3 regions of the Lentilactobacillus hilgardii genome follow, and region 1 is predicted to be linked to each of the others. Evidence: riboswitches for the same ligand, from Rfam matches in the RefSeq annotation. Region 1 holds a riboswitch; each other region holds the start of a gene.

Region 1 (6,620 bases):
TGGGTCCGTGGCTCGTCTTCCACAAAGCCGTGGGAAGTCATTGCTTCAGCTAAGTTCTGTGACCATTGGATGGATGACAGAATTGCCTTAAAGTAGAGCTTGGGAGACCAAACGTGAAAAACCTCTCCACGCATTAAGGCAGATGTTTTGATGATTTGTACTTCTTCCCTGATTTTGGGCATCAGGTTAAAGGCCGCCAGCACCCCGTAGGCAAACTTTGAGGGTAGGCGAAAGTCTTGTTCCAAAGTCAGTGCCAAGTCCGTGATACTGCTTGTTAACGTGAATGTTGCCCCTAAAAAGACGTAGGCGTAGATTCGTGTAAAAAGAACCCATGCAAAGTGGATCCCATCGGAACCATACAACCATTGTGAAACAAATAGGCCCAAAGCCGGAAAAAGCGGCCAGAATATAAGAAGAAACAATGTCTTAAAGTTCATCCGTTTAACCATGACATATACAAAACTAATCGCAATTAAGATAATGTTGACAATTAAACTTTGGGTAAACGAAATTTCCAAGGCTATTAAGACAACTAAGAGTAATTTCATTCCAGGATTCATTAGATAACCTCCTGGTAAGTCAGATTTTGATTTTCAAAATGGGCATGATAATCAATTAAGTCTTCCAGTCCGGATAATTGATGGGAAATGATGATTTGAGTTTGACCATACTTTGTTTTGGCCAGTTCTAAGAAATCGGTCATTAATCGCAGTGATTTGTAATCCAATCCTTTAAATGGCTCATCCAACAATAGGACGGGTGGGTTCATAATCAGCATTTCGACAATCTGAAGTTTCTTTTTTTGTCCCTCACTTAAAGAATAGACAACTTGTTCATCGCGACCCTGCATGCCCAATTGTGTCAGCATTTGTTCAACCTGTTCATGAGTGTAGTCTTGGTTAAACCGGTTTGAGAACGAAAGATCCAGTTCTTCTTTAACCGTGACGTTTAGAAATTGGTTTTCGGCATCTTGAAACAATAGCGTGACGTTCTTAGCATAGTTTAACGGCTTGATCTTTTTAATGTTCTTTCCGTCGTAAGAAATCATTCCGGCATACGGTAATAACTTGGTTAGTGCGTTAAATAATGTTGATTTTCCAATACCATTGGCACCGGTAATTAAAGTCGTTTTTTGGCGATAGAAATTAAAATGATCAAGCTGTAGGAGCAAAGAATCGTGCGGTGCCAATTTGAAATGACGTAATTCGATAACTGAATTCTTATCATCTTTCGGTGGTAACGCAAGCTGCTTATCAATTGTTTGGGTGGATTCAAAGTTATCAAAGAAATGTTGTGATTCCGCTTGATTTAATAAATCAATGTGATGGGTCTGGGGATCCAAATAATAAAATTCATCAATGACTCCCTGGTAATTTCCCAAATCATGGTCTGCAAGAATAATTGTTTTGCCGTGTTTTTCCTGTAATTCCTTTAGTTTGTGGATTAAATCAATTCTGGAATCAGGGTCGATACTGGCAAAAGGTTCATCCAATACAATAACCGGTGCATCCATGGCGACAATACAGGAAAGTGCAACCCGTTGCTTCTCGCCCCCGGAAAGGGTGTTGATGATCCGATCCCTTAATTTTTCAATCCCACAAAAAGTGAGGGCATGATCGATTATTTTATCCATTTGATCAGGTTGGGTTTGAATATTCTCAAGAACAAAGGTAAGCTCGTGGATGACGGTATCCATCGCAAATTGTTGATTGGGATTTTGAAACATCATTGCGACGTGGTTGCTGACATGGTTTCGGGGAATTTCCTTAATATTTGTATCACCGAATTTGATGGTTCCCGTCGCATCGTTGCCGATAAATCTTGGGTACAGCCCCGCAATAAAGTACAGGAGCGTTGACTTCCCACTACCGGATGGTCCGGAAAGCAGGGAAAAGTGATTGTGCTTGAATGTTAAATTAAGATCATTTAGTACCTTGGTCTCACTTTTGGGGTACTGATAGGTAAAGTCGCTAATCGATACGTCAGTCATGTCTAAAACCTCTGTTTATAGATTAAATGCATTACTACGATCCAACAGCTTAACGATCATTTTGGTGACAATGCCACCGAAAATAAAGGTTGAGATGTAACGAGTGATGAATAGTCCGATCAGAAGCGGTAATGCAAATTTATCGTATCCGTTTTTAATCATGTCCCAGGCGAAAGTTACAACAACGGTTGTAAAGATTGAAGCATTTAGTGAAACCCAGTCGTAACGTTTGTAGCCGGTGAAGGTAAAACCAAGTTCGGAACCAATTCCCTGAACCAGTCCGGAAATAAAGGCACCGGCGCCCCATTGACCGCCAAGGAAGACTTCAACGGCAGCACCAAGAAATTCACCAAGAAAGGCCGAACCAGCCGTTCGGATGATGAATCCGGTAAGCGGACCGGCCATGCACCAAAGCCCCATCAAAATATCATTGGCAAATGGCGCAGCACCAATTGGCGTGAGGGCGACCGTTAATGCAGTATAGAGAAAGCCGATTCCCCAAAAAATAATGCCACAAAAAATAGCAATCAAGGCGATCAAAATAATGTTGCGTAACGTCCATTTACTTTGATGCTGATTGTTGCTTGCTTGACTCTTGTTTTCCATAAAAAGACCTCCAAATAGTATAGTGTGCGATTCAAAGCGGTTAACACCCGGAATATAAGGCGTCGATTTGGGAAATCCCGATTTTGGATTTTTCAAATTGATCCCTTATATGGAGTGGTGTTGCTTTGAAGAGCAGTCCTAAAAAGTGTGCGATTCAAAGCGGTTAACACCCGGAATATAAGGCGTCGATTTGGGAAATCCCGATTTTGGATTTTTGAAATCAATCCCTTACATGCAGAACGTTGCTTTGAAGAGCAAGATAGTCCCTACACTGGAGTTGCGGATAAGGCGAGAAAATAACATGAATAAGATAAAAATTGCAAATAAAACTGAAAAATCCTGTCGCAAGCGATTTTAGTCAATAAAAAGAGGCTCGGACAAGATGTCCCAGCCTCGAAATTCATCAATACGCTTAATCCATTTCGTGCACAACGGAATATGCTCCCTTCGCTGGTATTATCCAGATCAGGTTCGATGGGTTTCTCTCAGCCTAAAGGCACCCCAGATAAGTTGTATCATCAAGGAACAGTATACTAAATATAAAATTGTTTTACAAACGGAGTGAAACATTTAAAATTAAGGGTGTAGCTTTTATTGGATACACAATTAAGTAAATGATTTGGATAAATATATAATATATTCGTAATTTAAAAATAACGATAGTCAGGAGAATTGCCGTGATTAAAGTAATTGCAAGTGATATGGACGGAACCTTTTTAAATGAAAGGGGGACATTCGATGAAAACAGGTTTCAAGGTGAATTGGATCGATTAGCCCAAAAACAGATGCATTTTGTTTCAGCCAGCAGCAATCATTATCAACATTTATTAAAAACCTTTGAACACGTGTCAGGGCCAATTTCTTACGTTTGTAATAACGGCGCGTTGGTTGTTGACGAACGCGGTGTCATTGTTTCGGAAGATATTATTGACCATTTGGTACTCCGAAAGGCACTGGATTGGATGTTAAAAACGCCAAGTTTCTTCGGGGCCGAGATCATCCTGGTTGGCCGAAACGGAACGTATTGCAATCTGCCAAGCCAATCCAAACGTTTTAAAGCGTCCAAGTATTTTTACGAAAATATGCAATCTGCCAAAGATCTGCGATTGGTTTTTGATTCAATTTATAAGATTGATATCACATGGGAGACGGGTGGCGTACTTGAACGACAAAATGAGTTTAATCATCAATTTAGCGGCCGACTGAGCGCAACGTCTTCGGGGATGAACGGATTGGATGTCATGAACGCCGGTGTGACCAAGCTGACCGGTATTCAACCACTGCTTGATGACTGGCGGCTATCATTTGATGACGTTGCTGCTTTTGGCGATAACGGTAATGATTTTGAGATGGTCAACGCCGCAAGGGAGGGCTATGCGATGAAAAACGCTGCCCAGGATTTACTGGTTAAAGTTGAACACGTGACTCATTTAACCAACGATGAACAAGGCGTTCAAGAACAAATTGATCATTATTTAAATGAGGAATAGGTTTTGATTGGTATGTTGCGCCAACTCGTCACTCAGAGAATAACTGAAGACCTGTTTTGAATCGTGATATCTAAAATAATAGGTTTGATCTGTTGAATCAAGAATCGAAATATAGTGGGTATAATTGAAGTTGGGGTGTTGATGCATGGATGGCTTGTATGGAATTGCAACGGTCGCCAAATCATTAAACAGTCGGTTTCGAGCCTCGAATTGTGTTCGACTGGGCTGGGCACCAAGTTTATTAATGGCGGTGACTAAAAATCTGGTTGTGGGTGTGTTGGTTGCTCGAGGAAACTTCTGGCTCATCACAATCTGTTGTGATTTTTGAGATAGTTCAGTTAAATCCTCATTAGTATGAAGTGATTTGGCAAAACGTGCCATATGTTCCGGATAGGTTGGCGAGTTGGTTAGAACACCGATTGAATCGGAGATGACTTCAAGACCTTTAATGGTTGGTTCTATAAGTAAGGTTTGACCTGCCTGATCAGCCAAAATCCAGTGAAAGGCAAAGATCTCATTGCCGGCCAGCCAGTTTTGACCAATAATGGCGATATGCGCCAAATCAGCTTTGACTTCTTGAAGCGAGGCGTGTTCACCAAGTACCCAGGGGAGAAAATCCTGCGGTGTTAAATTGAGCTTGTCTGCTATCGGTTTATCCAAATAATGGGCTTTAAGAGGGAACATTAATTCCGCGCAACTAAGCCCTTTGGTATTGACGCCATCGGCAACCAGTATTTGGTCATTTTCCTCGGTTCGACCGCCGCCGATATAAGGATAACGAATGGCACGTTTTCCCGATAAAGCGGTTTCATAATAGTCTTGATTAATAAGCGCTGGTTTCCAAGCTGCCCGGACCGGAAAATCCATTGTTCGGGCAAGCAGGACATGATGGTTTAAAGTTTGCAAAGTTAAACTGGTACACATGGGATCACCTCGTTAGTTTTAAGTGTTCGAAATGACAGTGCGATACGCCGTAATCTCTCGCACTCTCTTTAATATTAGTGTACACTGAAATCATAATTATTGTTAAAAGGGGAATTGAATGACATGGAATCCACCTGGAATTTAATTGGAATGGCTTTATGGCTTATTCTACTCATTTATTTAATTTGGATGGTTCACGATATGCGTAGTCGACGCCTAAAAGTAATCGTTCAAGAAAAGAAAGCATTTACTTGGCAGAACTTTTGGATTTCTTGTGGCGAACTGGTTGTCTTTTTGTTGGTATTTTGGGGGATGTCTTATACGACATTTTTCCAGGATGTCAAAAAGCTTAATCCGAATGCGGTTCGTGTTAGTTACTCTTACAAGCCGTTGATTATTCGTTACAAGACCGATCAGTCCGATTACGTTACGGTTAATAATGGAAATGGCCGGAAGCCGATTCAACGATATACATACTATGTTGAAGGGCGAAAATACCAGACAGACAGTACAAGTGCAACAGTGGTTTACGGCAAATCGAACTTGAACGTTCAGGCCGAAGCTTACAAGTGGAATAAGGAATGGCTGAATCATTTGGATGATCGTTATCAACACGCATGGGTTGGAACGGTCACAACGACATACAAGAAGAATTGGTTCAACGGAATAGGATTACATGCGGGTCGGCAGGCTGACCGGTTTAATTTAATCCGAATTCCGGATAAGTCATTTATGACAGTTGAAAAATGATGTCGAACGACTAAAAATCGCTACAAATCAATTGTGCATCATAGCTGATTATTTCTGATTAAGTATGAGGGTGAGTTGAATGCTGATGAGTATTTTTCGGTTTTGGCTTCACGTTCTACCCATCATTCTTTTATTGATGCTTGCTTTCACAGTTGGGTTCTCCTTGGGAATTTAAGACAATAATCAGTACAAAAAATGGTACCTTCTTAATCAAAAAAGATTGAGAGAGTACCATTTCTTGTAGCCTAATGAGTTATGCGAAGCGAAAATAGTCAGTTATTAATTCATTTGAACATTTTTAGCACTTGGCACATTTAGGACGTCTGCCGCAATTTTGTCGGCGGTCTGTAATGCCGGATCATTAACACCCGGACGAGGACTCGCAGAAGTGATGTATCTGAGCCCTTCTAAAGAAAGTCCCCAAATATAGATCGCATTTTCAATATTGCCGGCTTTATTTAGTAATTGGTCAGTCGTTGGATCAACATCAACGGATGCCATCCGAACTTCCTTTTGGTCCGCTTGCAGAATGCGGGTTCTGGCACGTCCGTTTTCCACTAAGTTTTCCAAAACCGGATTGGCGCTGATATCCAAATCCGGTTTCGGAACTCTGGCCTCAAGCAATGTCGATGATTTGAATTTGTCGGTATTTCGTTTAGGCGCAGCGGTCACAAACCAACCGTTTTCACCCTTGACTTCCATTCCCGGTGCCAAAATGACCACAATACCACTTCGAATGAGTGCGGAAAGCTGTTCGCTTCGAAGGGCAGGAGCGCCGATTGATAGGAAATTATTATCGCTGTCGAATTTTCCGAGAAAATCGTTGATATAGTCAACGTTTGATAGGCGTTCTTTAGCAA
Region 2 (6,620 bases), 1.0 Mb from region 1:
ATTTAAATATTTCTGGCGACTATTCATAGCAATGTTGCCAACGTTGGCGCTCTTTACCGGAATTCTGGTTGCGTTAATCGGCATTATGCCAAAATGGCGGGCTGTTGTTTGGATTGCACTTGGTGGGGCGTTTGTGATTTCCTACTTTGGCAGACTGATTGATTTACCAGCCTGGGCAATGAAACTATCGCCATTTTACTGGTTCAGAAAAGTACCGTTGGCACACATTGATGTCGCACCGGTAACGTGGATGCTCGGTATTGCATTTGTGATGATTGTGATTGGTTTCATTGGGTACAATCATAGGGACATTGAGAGTTAACATCATCAAATGACGTAACAGTAGGCTGATTTCAAGGGAGGTTAATAATGGGAAAGAGACTACCAAGAGATCCGCAAAAGGAAAAGGCCATTCTTGCAGCAGCTGTTAAGGCTTTTGGAACTGACAGTTTTCGGGCAAGTACTGATAAAATAGCTGAATCGGCAGGTGTGTCAAAGGGATCTGTTTTTAGATATTTTGATAGCAAGAAGAAGTTATATGTAGCAGCGGTCCATCAGGCGATGGACACACTGATCTCGGTTGTGGATTTTAATGTTTGGACCGATTCTGATGATTTAGTCAGTATGATTATTCGAGCGACTAAATATAAAACCGAGTTATCACATCGGTATCCAAATGAATTTGCTCTGTTAACAAGGGTGTATGCACATGATGTCAATGTTCCTGAAAAGCTCAGAAATGAAGTGTTTTCAACATTTAACAAATGGGCAGAGCAGACGCAAAATATCATTGTAGATACAATCGTTGATAAATTGACTTTACGGCCCGAACTTGATGAAGTAACGGTAAAGCATTATTTATCTATTACGATTCAAGAAATTTCAAAACGTATTCAGGATTATTTTGAAAAGCATCCGGGGTTAAACCGAATAGAGGATATGACAGAAATAATTGATGAGGTCAAAGGTTATATGGATATGGTTCAATATGGTATAGTGAAGCAGTAATGTAGTGAAAAGGAAACTCGATTTGAAAGAAAGAGTGGGTCAGTTGGATAGTTAGGCTTTCATTATCCAAGTGACCCACTCTTTCTTTGTAGTTGAGCTAGTGGCAGATATACGGTCAATGGTTCAACTACTTTAAAGTTAATTTTAGAGCATGACAACTGATTATCTTTTCGTAACCGACAATTAATAAGGTATTAAAATTATTCCTCTGCATTAACTTGAGCTGCTTCATATCGTTGTGCTGCAGTTCTAAGTGCGATTTCGAAAGGAATCTTTGCGTGTTGATTAAAAGTAGCGTAGGTTAGTCCGTGTGCCTTAGCAAGGTCGACTGCGAGATTCGAATCGCGATGGCTGACATAATGTAGTGCAATAATCAGCATATCCGCACTTTCAACCATTGCTTCAAAACGTTCCCGATCGATTGAATCAACTTCCGTTAAGGTGGCATCATAAGCATCCGTTACTCTTCGGAGATTTTCTGTATAAACACTGTCACCGACCAATAGGACAGTTTTTCCGGAAACGATTGGTTTTATTTCGGCATAGTTGGGTGTCCATGGTTTGGGGGTATTACCGGTTGGTTTCTTTGGCTTTTCCGGTTTGGACTCAGCTTGGCTGTCAGCGGCTTCTTCCGGATGAATCCAGACAATCTTTATGGTACCGGGGTTGCTGGCATACCAGCTAACATCGACAATTTGACCGACTTTAAGATCATACTTGTCAATTTCTTCGTGTGTCGGCACATATGGCAAAGCCCCCATTTCAAAAGCGGCAGTTCCGCTGATATTACCATCACCGGTTGGATTATCAACTTCCAAATGACCGTTTCTGTCGACAATTTCCCCAGTATAAAATTTGATGCCGGCATCGTCTAAAGTATGACCGTTATGTTTAATGACGTTAACGGTAATTTTACTATCCTCAAAGTTGGCATTGGCTAAATCGCCATCGGATAAACCATAACGACGAACAATTTCTTCATTAACGTATTTGGTACCAATGTTGGCGCCGGAGAGATGTAATCTCACTGGGAAAGCTTGTGCGACATTAACTTTTTTTAGAAGGTCTTTTTTTAAGTCGTTATGCGATTGTAGATAATCCCAGAGTTGATCGATTGTAATAGTTGAATCTAATTGTTTCAGAGAAGTGACTTTATTAGTTTGAGTTTCCTGTTGTAAACTAGCAATCTGATCTTGAAGGATTGATATTTTATTAAGTAATTTTTGAAGATCAGGATAAGGTAAATTAACATTTGCGTGGTTTAATTCGGGAATTTCCGAGTTTGTTTTTTCTGTAAACGACGGTTCATTTTTATATGAGAATTGATGATCGAGTAGTCCCATTATGGATAATTCCTCCTTTGCTTGTGAATTTAGAATACTAGCTTTTCCCAATAGCCTCAAGGGAACAGGCTAAAATTTTATAAAGTTTTCTTAAAAAAATATTGGAGAAATTACGTAAGAAATGAATCGACTATTTAAAATTTTCCTGAACGTGTAATGATTGTGGTGATGGGTCTATCCACTCAAATGTACGACTAACCATTTTCGTTTTTTCATGATTATTTGAAGTCATGACAATGTTGTAGCGCCCGGGAATATAAGGACCAAACGTGCGCGTGACGTTTTTGTTCAAACTTTTGGCGACTATTTGATTGTTAATTTTAACCTGAGTGTTATCTTGATTGGCGTTAATCGTTGGGAAAATCGGTTTTACTTCGAGTAGGTACTTTTCAAAAATGAAAAAGTGATGGCCGGTATCCACAAAGTCCAAGACGCCGTTTACGACACCGGTTGCCGCCATCCGTCTTTTTAATTTGGCCCGCTGATTCGGATGATTTTGATAATAGGCCATTAGAGGCTGAACCGAATGGGGAGTGACTTTAAAATCCGGATCATCCGTACGGATTAAAGACGACACTGTTTTAGAATCATTCTGTTCGATGGCGGTTACGAAACGATTTGTTGTGGCTGACCGGCTATAATAATGATTTAAATATAAGTAACTGCCGACAAAGGCAAGGAGAATGACCAGTAAAATTCCGATGAGCCATTTTTGAGTTTTTGTTGCATGTTGTTGCGATTCCAAGGGCAGTCTTTCTTTCTGAATTGGCGTTAGTGATTGTTCTGTTATATCCTATTATAATATAATTAATGTTATCCAAAACAATAGATTGCGGTATAGGTGATAATAATGGTAAAACAAGGTAAATTTGCCAAGTCCAGTAAGCTTCGACAGATAAAAGAAATAAAAAGGGCCCGCCAGGAAAAGTCGGATAGAACGATTACCGAGAAGCAGTTTGGTAAGTTCATTTTTGTTCGCTACGGGTTGACAATGAAAGCCAAAATGATTGGGACGGATAAGGAAACCATGCAACGTTTTCTGATCGAATGGGTAGATCATGCACCTAAAGATAAAAATTGGTCAATAAAAGCACTGGCTGTTAATACGTTAAAAAAAATTAATGTGCGAGTGCCATACCAGTTCTATCGGGCAGTTGTCAGAAACTGGTCAAAGTATCAACGATTTTTAAAACGGGAAATTCCCGCGGTCCCTTTAAAACAGCGGATTTTGTTGACTGATACACTCACAACCGAAGAATTTGAACAACTTGTTGCCAGACAACTGGCTGCGAACATTCTGTTATCGACTTTGGGAAATAACCCTCAACTGATGCAACAGATCAATCTTGAGCAGGTTGCGGATCTTTCTAAAAATTTAATGACTGAAAATGGAAAAGGAATTGATTGGCAGAAAGTTCAAAGTGTTTTTAAACCAATGCCATTTGATATGAGTACAGCGCCGGATACACCAACTAAAAATTGGTTGGGACATCTTTTGACTGAAAAATGAGGTGATTAAAAATGCATACTGAACATGCACTGGATTGTGTTAACCTGGTACCGATTTTTAAATCATTACCACTTGATGAAAAAAAGGCGGTAGCAGGCTTGGTTGTTCAACACCAATATCCCAAGGGAACGATTATTTACCTTGCTGGTGATCAGGTGGGACACTTTATGATTTTGGAGCACGGACAGGTCAAACTTTCTCAGATATCCGAGAGTGGGAAGGAACAACTTTTGAAAGTGATGCAGCCGGGAGATTTTGATGGTGAAGCAGCTCTTTTTAGTCATGATCAGCGAAATGTTACGGCAACTGCATTGGTTGATTCCAACGTTTGCCAAATTGATCAGGATGCCTTTCAATCTTTATTAAAAAGCAGTCCGCAGTTAGCTGTTAATTTACTAACGACGATGAGCCAACAAATTAATAACCTTCAAGAAGAAAAGACGGTTTCATCGACATCCGATGTTGCAGGTCAGCTTGCCAAATATTTGTTGGAAACCAGTGCTTCTTTGCACGAATCAAGTTTTAAACTGCCACTTAAGAAAAAAGACATCGCTACTTTCATTGGGACAACTCCTGAAACAATCAGCCGTACGTTTAAGCAACTCATTGCTGATGGGGTGATCAAAATGACCGCTTCGCTGGTTGAAATAGTAGACCAGGATCGATTGACAGACATTGTTTGAGACTATAGGTTTCGGTATATAAGAGGGGGTGTTGAATCAAAAATAATTTTGATCCGGCAGCCCCTTTTGATGTCCTTATTTTCTTGTTAAACGGTATAAGAAAAGGTTGATTTGAAACCTGAAACTTGAATTCTCTCTTACCTGACGCCGTTTTAAAGTGAATCCCAATTTTCATGTCGAAGCGACATTCCCCAGTAACCCAGTTCGTATGCACTGCTTCGAATAAAAGCGGTCGTCATTTCTTGTCTTTCAGCGTCATCTACTTGCTCAGCAGCTCGATTGGTCAACTGAATCATTTTATTAACGCTGTCTGTGTAACCATCACTGTCATAGGTTTCAATCCATTGCTGATAGAGGCCGACTGGTGATCCCTGCCTAATCAATGCTTGACCGATTTCGTTGTAAAGCCAGTAACAGGGAAGTAATGCCGCAATTGCTCGTTGAGGGGTACCTTGATACAGGGCGGCATACATATGGTTAACGTAATTATAAGCAGTAGGCGCAATCGGGGTTAAAGCGATTTCTTCTTTTGAGATGTTTAATTGGGTAAAGAATCCCTTTCGAACCGCAATTTCGCCATTTTTCAATCCTTCGGCACCATCACGGAGAAACTGAATGGCCGTTTTGTCTGTTAGTTGATCAGCAATCTTATCGTGCAATTTGCCGAATTCACTTAAATAGTAGCGATCCTGCAATAAATAATAACGAAACGTTGAGAGTGGTAAATCTCCCGAAGTCAATTGCTTGATAAATGGGTGATGGGCACTTCGAAGCCATAGGGGCTTTGCAAGTTCGTGAATCTGATTTGTAAATGTTGTCAAAATAGAATACCTCTTTCTTTTTAACCTTGAAAACTAAGGAGGAGAATCGGCTTTGACGATAAAAAAGCCCACTTCAGTTTAAAGTGGACTTTTAGTCAGATATTAACAGATGATGGTTTGACTAAAACGGTCTTCCTTCGACAGTATTAACTGCATCAGGTTCCATGGGTATCTCTCAGCCGATTAAAGCACCCCAGACCACAAGGTTATTTGATTTTTAAGCGGTGTCTTTTAAAGACCAACAAAGATAATGATCAATGATATCATTGCTTTTGTTCCGCAATTTAACTATATACCAAGAGAAAGATAACATCAAAACAAAAAAGATTGTTTAACCGTTTTGTGATTGGATAATAGCACTATTCCCCGTATTCGAGGGAGTTAACTATCTTTTAATAAAGCACATAAATGAGTTATCCATCTGTTATTCTGAGAATTCAGTGCCAATTTATTCTACAAATAACAAATACCATTGATTTATCCGTACGAATATTCTACAATTAAGCAGTAAATGTAATTTAATAACGAGCAACTCTGGAGGATAAAACAATGGACGAAAGTCGAGTACGAGACGAAATTGTAAGCGGAAACATCTCGTTGGGTATCGAACTAGGATCAACCCGAATTAAGGAAGTCCTGGTAACGAGCGATTTCCAAACAATTGCTTCAGGCGATTATCTTTGGGAAAACGAACTGGACAATGGCATTTGGACTTACCCGATCGAAAAGATTTGGGATGGGATTCAAACCAGCTACGCAACATTAGCCTTAGAAGTTCATGATAAGTATGGCGTTGACCTTAAGAAGATCGGGTCAATCGGCGTTAGTGCCATGATGCACGGTTACATGGCCTTTGATAAGAATGGCGAACTGTTGGTACCATTCAGAACTTGGCGAAATAATATTACCGGCCAAGCTGCTGAATCTTTAACCAAACTATTTAACTTTAACATTCCGGAACGCTGGAGTATTGCACATTTATATCAGGCAATTCTCAACAAGGAAGACCATGTTAAAAACATTGATTTCCTGACAACGCTTGCCGGTTATGTGACATGGAAACTTTCAGGCGAACGTGTTCTTGGCGTTGGTGATGCTTCGGGTGTCTTTCCAATTGACGAACAGACGACCTATTATGAAAAGGGTATGATTGATAAGTTTAACAGTCTACCGGAAGTTCAACAATACCCATGGAACTTGACTGACATTTTGCCACAGGTTTTACCAGCTGGCAAAAAAGCCGGTGAATTGAACG
Region 3 (6,620 bases), 560 kb from region 1:
ATGTCTTGTACAAGCATAAGATTGGTGATAAAATTTCTGTTACGTATTATCACAAAGGAAATAAGGAAACAGGATCCATTACTTTAAGCCAAAAGGCAACGAATAAAGTGTTAAGTGAAGCAAGTAAATAGGAACAATCTCTAGCTAGCAACACCGATAGTTAAAGATGTTATCTATTGTATGAAAAGAGCGAGTAATCGTAAGGTTGCTCGCTCTTTTGTTAAATACTGGTTAGAAGGATACACAGATAAACTGAACGATGACTTAATGTAAATTAGTGGGTTTAATGGGTTTCCGAACGGTAAGCGGATTAAATAAGAAAAATAAGGATAGTTAACGGATAAATACGAACTTCATGAAGATTATTTTTTAAAAGATTCAGTACTGATAAAAACAAACCAATTTTGTACACATTTCTCCTGTGGATAAACCTGTGGACAATCCACAAGGTGAATTGAATTCACTGGTATATTACCGTTAATAAGTTATCCCCAGATTTTAAAAGTTATCCACACTTTCTGTGGATAACTTTTTTTAGAAATAAATTCTTGTTTGTTCGGTTTCCAAAATGCTGATATAATAGGGTTTGCGAAGTGAATTTGCGAACGGGTGTTGTCCACAATTATGTGGACAACTAAAAGGGTACTTGACATATTTTAAAAAAATGCTGTGGTAGAAGAAACCGGTTTAAGTTATCAACCTGTGGATAACTATGTGGACAACTTGTTTATAAGCCTCTTTTTTTACACAGGCTAAAAATGGAATTAGGAGAAAATGAGATTGAATATTAAATTAGTCGTTGTAGGAAAATTAAAGGAAAAATATTTTAAGCAAGGGATTGCTGAATATGCAAAACGTTTATCCCGTTTTTGTAAGTTTCAAATTATAGAAGTTTCCGATGAAAAGGCACCTGAGTCGTTAAGCCAAGCCGAAATGAATGAAGTTATGAATAAAGAAGGTTCGCGAATTCTAGATAAAATAAAAGATCGTGAGTACGTCTATGCGCTTGCGATTTTAGGAAAAGAGCGATCTTCTGAACAGTTTGCAAAGGAAATTGCTGATCTGACGACCTATGGTCATTCCGATATTACGTTTGTGATCGGAGGCTCTTTAGGGTTATCCAAGCATGTTTTGGATCGCGCAAACACGCAAATTTCGTTTGGAAAGTTTACGTTGCCTCATCAATTGATGAGATTGGTTTTGACTGAACAAATTTATCGAGCATTTATGATTAATGAGGGAAGTCCATACCATAAATAAGTGTAATCGAAAAGAGGCTATAGAATGCAAACGGCAATCGATATTTTCAATGCTATCCAACGTGATCCGCAAAATAAGATTTATACTGACAAGGGTGTGTTGCCGCTTTATCATATTGAGCCAAACGCCAAGATCCTTATTATTAGTCAGGCACCAAGTCGGAAAGCACAGGAATCGATGGTCTTTTGGAATGATCCAAGCGGCGATCGGTTACGCGACTGGATGGGGATTGATAAGGATCGGTTTTATCATTCAGGTAAAATTGCCGTGATGCCTTTGGATTTTTACTATCCAGGTAAGGGAATACATGGTGATTTGCCACCCAGAAAAGGGTTTGCGGATAAATGGCATCAACCCTTATTATCATTGATGCCAAACGTCCAGTTAAAATTGTTAATTGGTCAGTATGCGCAAAAGTACTATCTTCAAAAAAATCGACAAAAAAATTTAACAGAAACTGTTCGCTGTTTTGAAGATTATTTACCGGAGTATTTTCCATTGGTGCATCCCTCACCTTTAAACTATGGGTGGATGAAACAGCATCCCTGGTTTATAAAAGAAGTCGTGCCGGAATTGCAAATTCGAGTTAAGAAATTGATGAATTAATCGGGTTTATTATAGTGTTAAACAGGGATGCTACAATGTATAGCCTGATTCTTTTGATTATTAAATTGCGATTACGCTGTTTAGCCGGTTTAACATGAACACTTAATAATCAACTTGCTTTTCTTCACCATTTAAGTAATAATTAAGATGTCAAAATCGAATATTGTCTGGGGTGCCTCTTTGGCTGAGAAATACCCATTGAACCTGATGCAGTTCGTACTGTCGGAGGAAGACAACAAGCAATTACCTATCTCGTGCACAGTTAACTATGTAGGTAAAGACTCCTCTCTCTGTAATTTCAGGGAAAGGAGTTTTTTTGTTGTTTCACAGATAATTCCCTTTTGAATACTTTAGATGTTGATCATCATATGGAAAGGAAGAAATATTGTGAAAAAGAAATTTCATTTGCAGGATGTTATTTTGATCGCATTAATTGCGATTGCGTTTGGTGCTATTTTTGTTGGAACGGACTGGATATATAATGCTTTATATCTGGTAATCGGGCCCTTTGCCAATGAAGCTTTATTTGGGCTTTGGATCATGGCTGGACCGTTGACGATGTATTTAGTACGGGTTCCCGGTTCCGCGATTATCGGTGAAACCTTGGGAGCTGCAGCTGAGGTTTTATTTGGAGGCACGTTTGGTGCTGCAGCGCTAATTTCCGGGATTGTTCAAGGCTTTGGCAGTGAGTTGGGCTTTACATTTTTACGCTATCGCAATTGGGGATGGGCAAGTCTTCTGACATCTTCCATTACGACAACCGTTGTGGCTTTTGGCTACGAGCTGTTTAGGTTAGGCTATGTTAAATATTCGGTTCCGATGATTATTGCATTATTTACTGTTCGTTTGATCTCTGATATTGTTTTTGGTGCGGTTTTGGTCAAAATGATTTTCTCACTTGTTGAGCGATCATCAGTCCTGCATTTTAACGTTTCAAAGTAAAAGCTTAATAAAGATGTCTGGGGTGCTTTTATAGCTGAGATGATACCCATTGAACCTGATACAGTTTGAACTGTCGAAGGGAGACTAAGCCGGTTATTCTGAATAAGAAGCCGTTTGATCTTTTCTTCGACTGTTTTGAAGGAAGGATTTTTTTATGGAATATTCGTTAGTCATTACAAATGGTCATATTGTGACACCAACTAAAGTTGTAAACGCCGATTTAGCGATCAAGGGCGGAAAAATTGCCGCCATCGGAAGTGGTTTGGCCGATCAAGCGGATAAAGTAATCGATGCCAATGGCCAAATCGTGTTACCGGGGATGATTGATTCACACGTTCACATTAATGAACCCGGAAGAAGTGACTGGGAGAACTATCATACCGGTTCACAAGCATTAGCGGCCGGTGGGACGACCACAATGTTGGTTATGCCTTTGAATGCCTTACCTGCTCGGACCACAGGGGAAGAATTTAAACGACAAAAAGAAATTGCCGAGCATAAATCCTATGTCGATTTTGGATTATATGGCGGCCTGGTTCCGGGAAATCTGACTGAAATTCAAAAAATGGCAGACGAAGGTGCAATGGGTTTTAAAGCATTTATGGCAACGACCGGCTCAGATCTTCCCGGGGATTTTAAAAACGTTGATGATTATCAGTTACTAAAAGGGATGCAGGCTATTGGTAAAACGGGATTGCCTATCCTGGTACACGCTGAGAATGCAGCCATTACTGATGGTTTAGCTGCTGAGAAGATTGCCGAGGGGAAAACAGACATTCAGGACTACGTCGATTCAAGACCACCATTTGTTGAAGTCGAAGCAGTTCGCCGAGCCATTTATCTTGCCAAACAGACTAATGTTCATTTGCACTTTGTCCATTTGTCTACACCTGAATCCGTTGATCAAGTGACCCAGGCTCGACAGAATGGGCAGAATGTGACGTGTGAAACTTGTCCACATTACCTGATATTGGATCGTAATCAATTTGAAAAAATTGGACCGTTGGCTAAATGTTCACCGGCACTGAGAGATCCTGAAATTGTTAAAGGACTTTGGAAGAAAGTGTTTGCCGGCCAAGTTGATACAATTGGTTCCGATCATTCGCCGGCTCCAATGTCGATGAAGGAAAGCCCAGAGCATAATATTTTTGATATTTGGGGTGGTGTGAGTGGCTGCCAAAATAATGTCGATTTGCTTTATGATGAAGCAGTTAAGAAACGGGGGTTGCCTGTTACAGATTTCGTGAAGCTCACGGCTGAAACGCCGGCAACATTATTTGGAATTGTCAATAAGGGAAAGTTACAGGTTGGCTATGATGCTGATATCACGCTTTTAGATCCTAATCAAAGCTATGTTTTGAAAACAAAGGATTTGTATTATGAAAACAAAATTAGTGCTTATACCGGTTTTAAAATTAACGATCGAGTCACAACGACCATTCTTCGGGGCCAGATTATTTACACTTTGAAACAAGGCTTTGTGGGGCAACCAACCGGCCGGTTTTTAACAAAACAGCGTGCTGGAGTTGAGTCATTATGAACACATCAAAGGCGCTTTCAATTTCACCCGATTTAAAGCCTCGAACCCAAGCCGATAGACATATTGGCCAACTTTCGTATATGGCAATGTGGCTGGGAGACGGGTTTAATATTGGTAACGTCACTTTAGGTTCATCGATTGTTGTAGCTGGTGTCGCAACGATGAATCTGCTGCAAACGATTCTTGCTGCGGGAATGGCGATCGCAATTATCACCATTATTTTTGTACTGAACGATCATTTTGGGTACTATACCGGTTCGCCATATGTCATACAGTTACGAATGACATTTGGCATTTTAGGATCAAAATTAGCCAGTTTATTAAGAGGGATTCCCGCAATTGTATGGTATGGGTTTCAGAGTTGGACCGGTGGGTTAGCATTAAATCAAATTTTTAAAATTACTAGTGGTTATGATAATCCTGCTACGTTTTTTGTGGCGTTATTAGTTGTGCAGACTTTAATTTCCATACGAGGGTTTAAGTCAATCAAGGTTGTTGCAACCTGGATCTCTTTAGTCATGGCTGTTTTATTGATCGGAATGCTAATTTATTTAGTTACTCAGAGGACAGCAGCTTTTTCCAATCGGATGATTAACGTCAAAGGCACTTGGGGCCCAATTTTTTGGGGATTCGTAGTTGCATTTTTAGGAAATTATACGGCTGTGTTTGAGTCTGCGGCTGACTATTCACGAGAATTACAAGCGGGTTTGTCAAACAAGCGTCGGGCAGCACTTTATTTTCTGCCAATTTTCATTGCCTATGGCATTACAGTTTTAACCGGAGCATTATTGGCTGTTGTAACCGGTATTTCAAGCCCGGTTCATGCAATGGCGCATCTATTTAACAATAATCTGGTTACCGTTGTGGTGTCTGCATTCATTGTTTTAGGAACAATTACGACAAATTTGGTTGCAAATATTATTCCGCCGACTTATGTATTAAATGCATGGTTTAATTTATCGGAGCGTAAATCGTTAATTATTGTGGCACTATTGGCCAGTTTAAGCTTTCCCTGGTTACTAGTTCAAGATAGTTCTTCTACGGGTTTAACGCTGTTTATTAAAACTTATTCCGCTTTTTTAGGTCCAATGACGGCAATTATTTTGAACGAGTATTATGTCAAACGACGTAAAAGAGTTGATGTGGCTGATTTATATAATAATCAAAAGGTAAAGGCCTCAATCCAGCCTATTATCGCACTGTTTGTTGGAGCAGCTCTGGCATTGATGGGAGTGAATCTTAGTTGGCCGATTGGGTTCGTCACGTCATGGCTAGTATTATGGTTGTTAGGTTATGATAAGCGACGAATACAGGAGTGAATTTTTTAAAAGGTTTAGGGAAATAGTTTAAGGCACCTCCCAAAGGTAAAGTCTTTTTATCTCCGGGGAGTGCCTTATTTATGTTCTTACCATTCTTAATTTGGTTAATTTTTAATGCCCATATAGACAAGATCTAAAGACAGTGTTCCATTGGATGCACTGCCTGATAAGTTAAACCATAATCCGTATCGAGTTGTGTGGTTAGCCTTTAGAAAGTTTTCGATCTGGGCTGTAACAGTATTTCCCAATTCACCATTTCCAGTGTCTTCAAGTAAGATATCACCTGTATTAGGATCAATCATTTTTGTGAGATCAGATACAGGATATTCAAAAATGCCCACTAAATTAGTCGGGTCCAAAGTCATATTTTCCGACATGATGGCATCTTTGAATGGTGTGTTTAAATTATTTGTGTGTCGAGTGCCATAATATTGTGTCAATTTCATTAAATCCGGTTGAGCCAGGTAACCATCAGCGGAAAGTTTACCGTAAATATAATTCCCCAACATTGAAAAATCGCGTGTATTAGCCGGATCAGACAGGTTCAAGCCGTCAGCATTTGAGTCTTCATGGTATTGATAAGGGCCGCCCTTTAAGAAACCATGCCAAACCCAACCGCTAAATTGACCGGTTCTGTCTGTCACATTGAAATATACGGCTTTTTTACCATTGTGTGAAAGGATTGCAACCCGCTCTAAAGTCCAGGTTGTCGTAGAAAAATTCTCTAAATTATGTAATTTTATTGTATGAGAAAGATTCCATATATAGTGCGACTCGTTATTTGCGTTGTGGTACGGAGCCACCCGACTTGCCGATTGATTTGAGATAACCTGATAGCCAGTTGTTTGGGCGTTTGCTTTTATCGTTCCAAACAGAAAAGCAGAAAATAAAGATGTTGTTACCAAAATAACCATTTTATTCAATTTACTCACCCTCTTAAATTGAGTATAGCA

What was found. A riboswitch is a leader RNA that binds a small molecule or an ion and turns the genes downstream of it on or off. The one in region 1 is predicted to bind thiamine pyrophosphate.
Region 2: another riboswitch for thiamine pyrophosphate. It lies ahead of tenA (thiaminase II); the one in region 1 lies ahead of GQR93_RS12075 (ECF transporter S component).
Region 3: another riboswitch for thiamine pyrophosphate. It lies ahead of GQR93_RS00125 (ECF transporter S component); the one in region 1 lies ahead of GQR93_RS12075 (ECF transporter S component).

The regions. Positions count from the first base shown of each region.
Region 1 covers NZ_CP047121.1:2,537,367-2,543,986, reverse strand. The annotation lists gene GQR93_RS12085 (energy-coupling factor transporter transmembrane component T family protein) at 1-560, opposite strand, end outside; gene GQR93_RS12080 (ABC transporter ATP-binding protein) at 560-1,990, opposite strand; gene GQR93_RS12075 (ECF transporter S component) at 2,006-2,596, opposite strand; TPP riboswitch at 3,022-3,110, opposite strand; gene GQR93_RS12070 (HAD-IIB family hydrolase) at 3,274-4,086, shown strand; gene GQR93_RS12065 (linear amide C-N hydrolase) at 4,072-5,010, opposite strand; gene GQR93_RS12060 (LVIS_2131 family protein) at 5,134-5,760, shown strand; gene GQR93_RS12055 (FAD/NAD(P)-binding protein) at 6,040-6,620, opposite strand, start outside.
Region 2 covers NZ_CP047121.1:481,771-488,390, forward strand. The annotation lists gene GQR93_RS02200 (ABC transporter permease) at 1-322, shown strand, start outside; gene GQR93_RS02205 (TetR/AcrR family transcriptional regulator) at 370-1,008, shown strand; gene GQR93_RS02210 (DUF2325 domain-containing protein) at 1,209-2,351, opposite strand; gene GQR93_RS02215 (TcaA second domain-containing protein) at 2,482-3,096, opposite strand; gene GQR93_RS02220 (hypothetical protein) at 3,202-3,861, shown strand; gene GQR93_RS02225 (Crp/Fnr family transcriptional regulator) at 3,873-4,544, shown strand; gene tenA (thiaminase II) at 4,697-5,365, opposite strand; TPP riboswitch at 5,481-5,571, opposite strand; gene GQR93_RS02235 (xylulokinase) at 5,915-6,620, shown strand, end outside.
Region 3 covers NZ_CP047121.1:23,160-29,779, forward strand. The annotation lists gene GQR93_RS00105 (S1C family serine protease) at 1-131, shown strand, start outside; gene rlmH (23S rRNA (pseudouridine(1915)-N(3))-methyltransferase RlmH) at 781-1,260, shown strand; gene GQR93_RS00120 (uracil-DNA glycosylase family protein) at 1,285-1,866, shown strand; TPP riboswitch at 2,025-2,114, shown strand; gene GQR93_RS00125 (ECF transporter S component) at 2,221-2,808, shown strand; TPP riboswitch at 2,817-2,907, shown strand; gene allB (allantoinase AllB) at 2,963-4,348, shown strand; gene GQR93_RS00135 (NCS1 family transporter) at 4,345-5,667, shown strand; gene GQR93_RS00140 (hypothetical protein) at 5,772-6,590, opposite strand.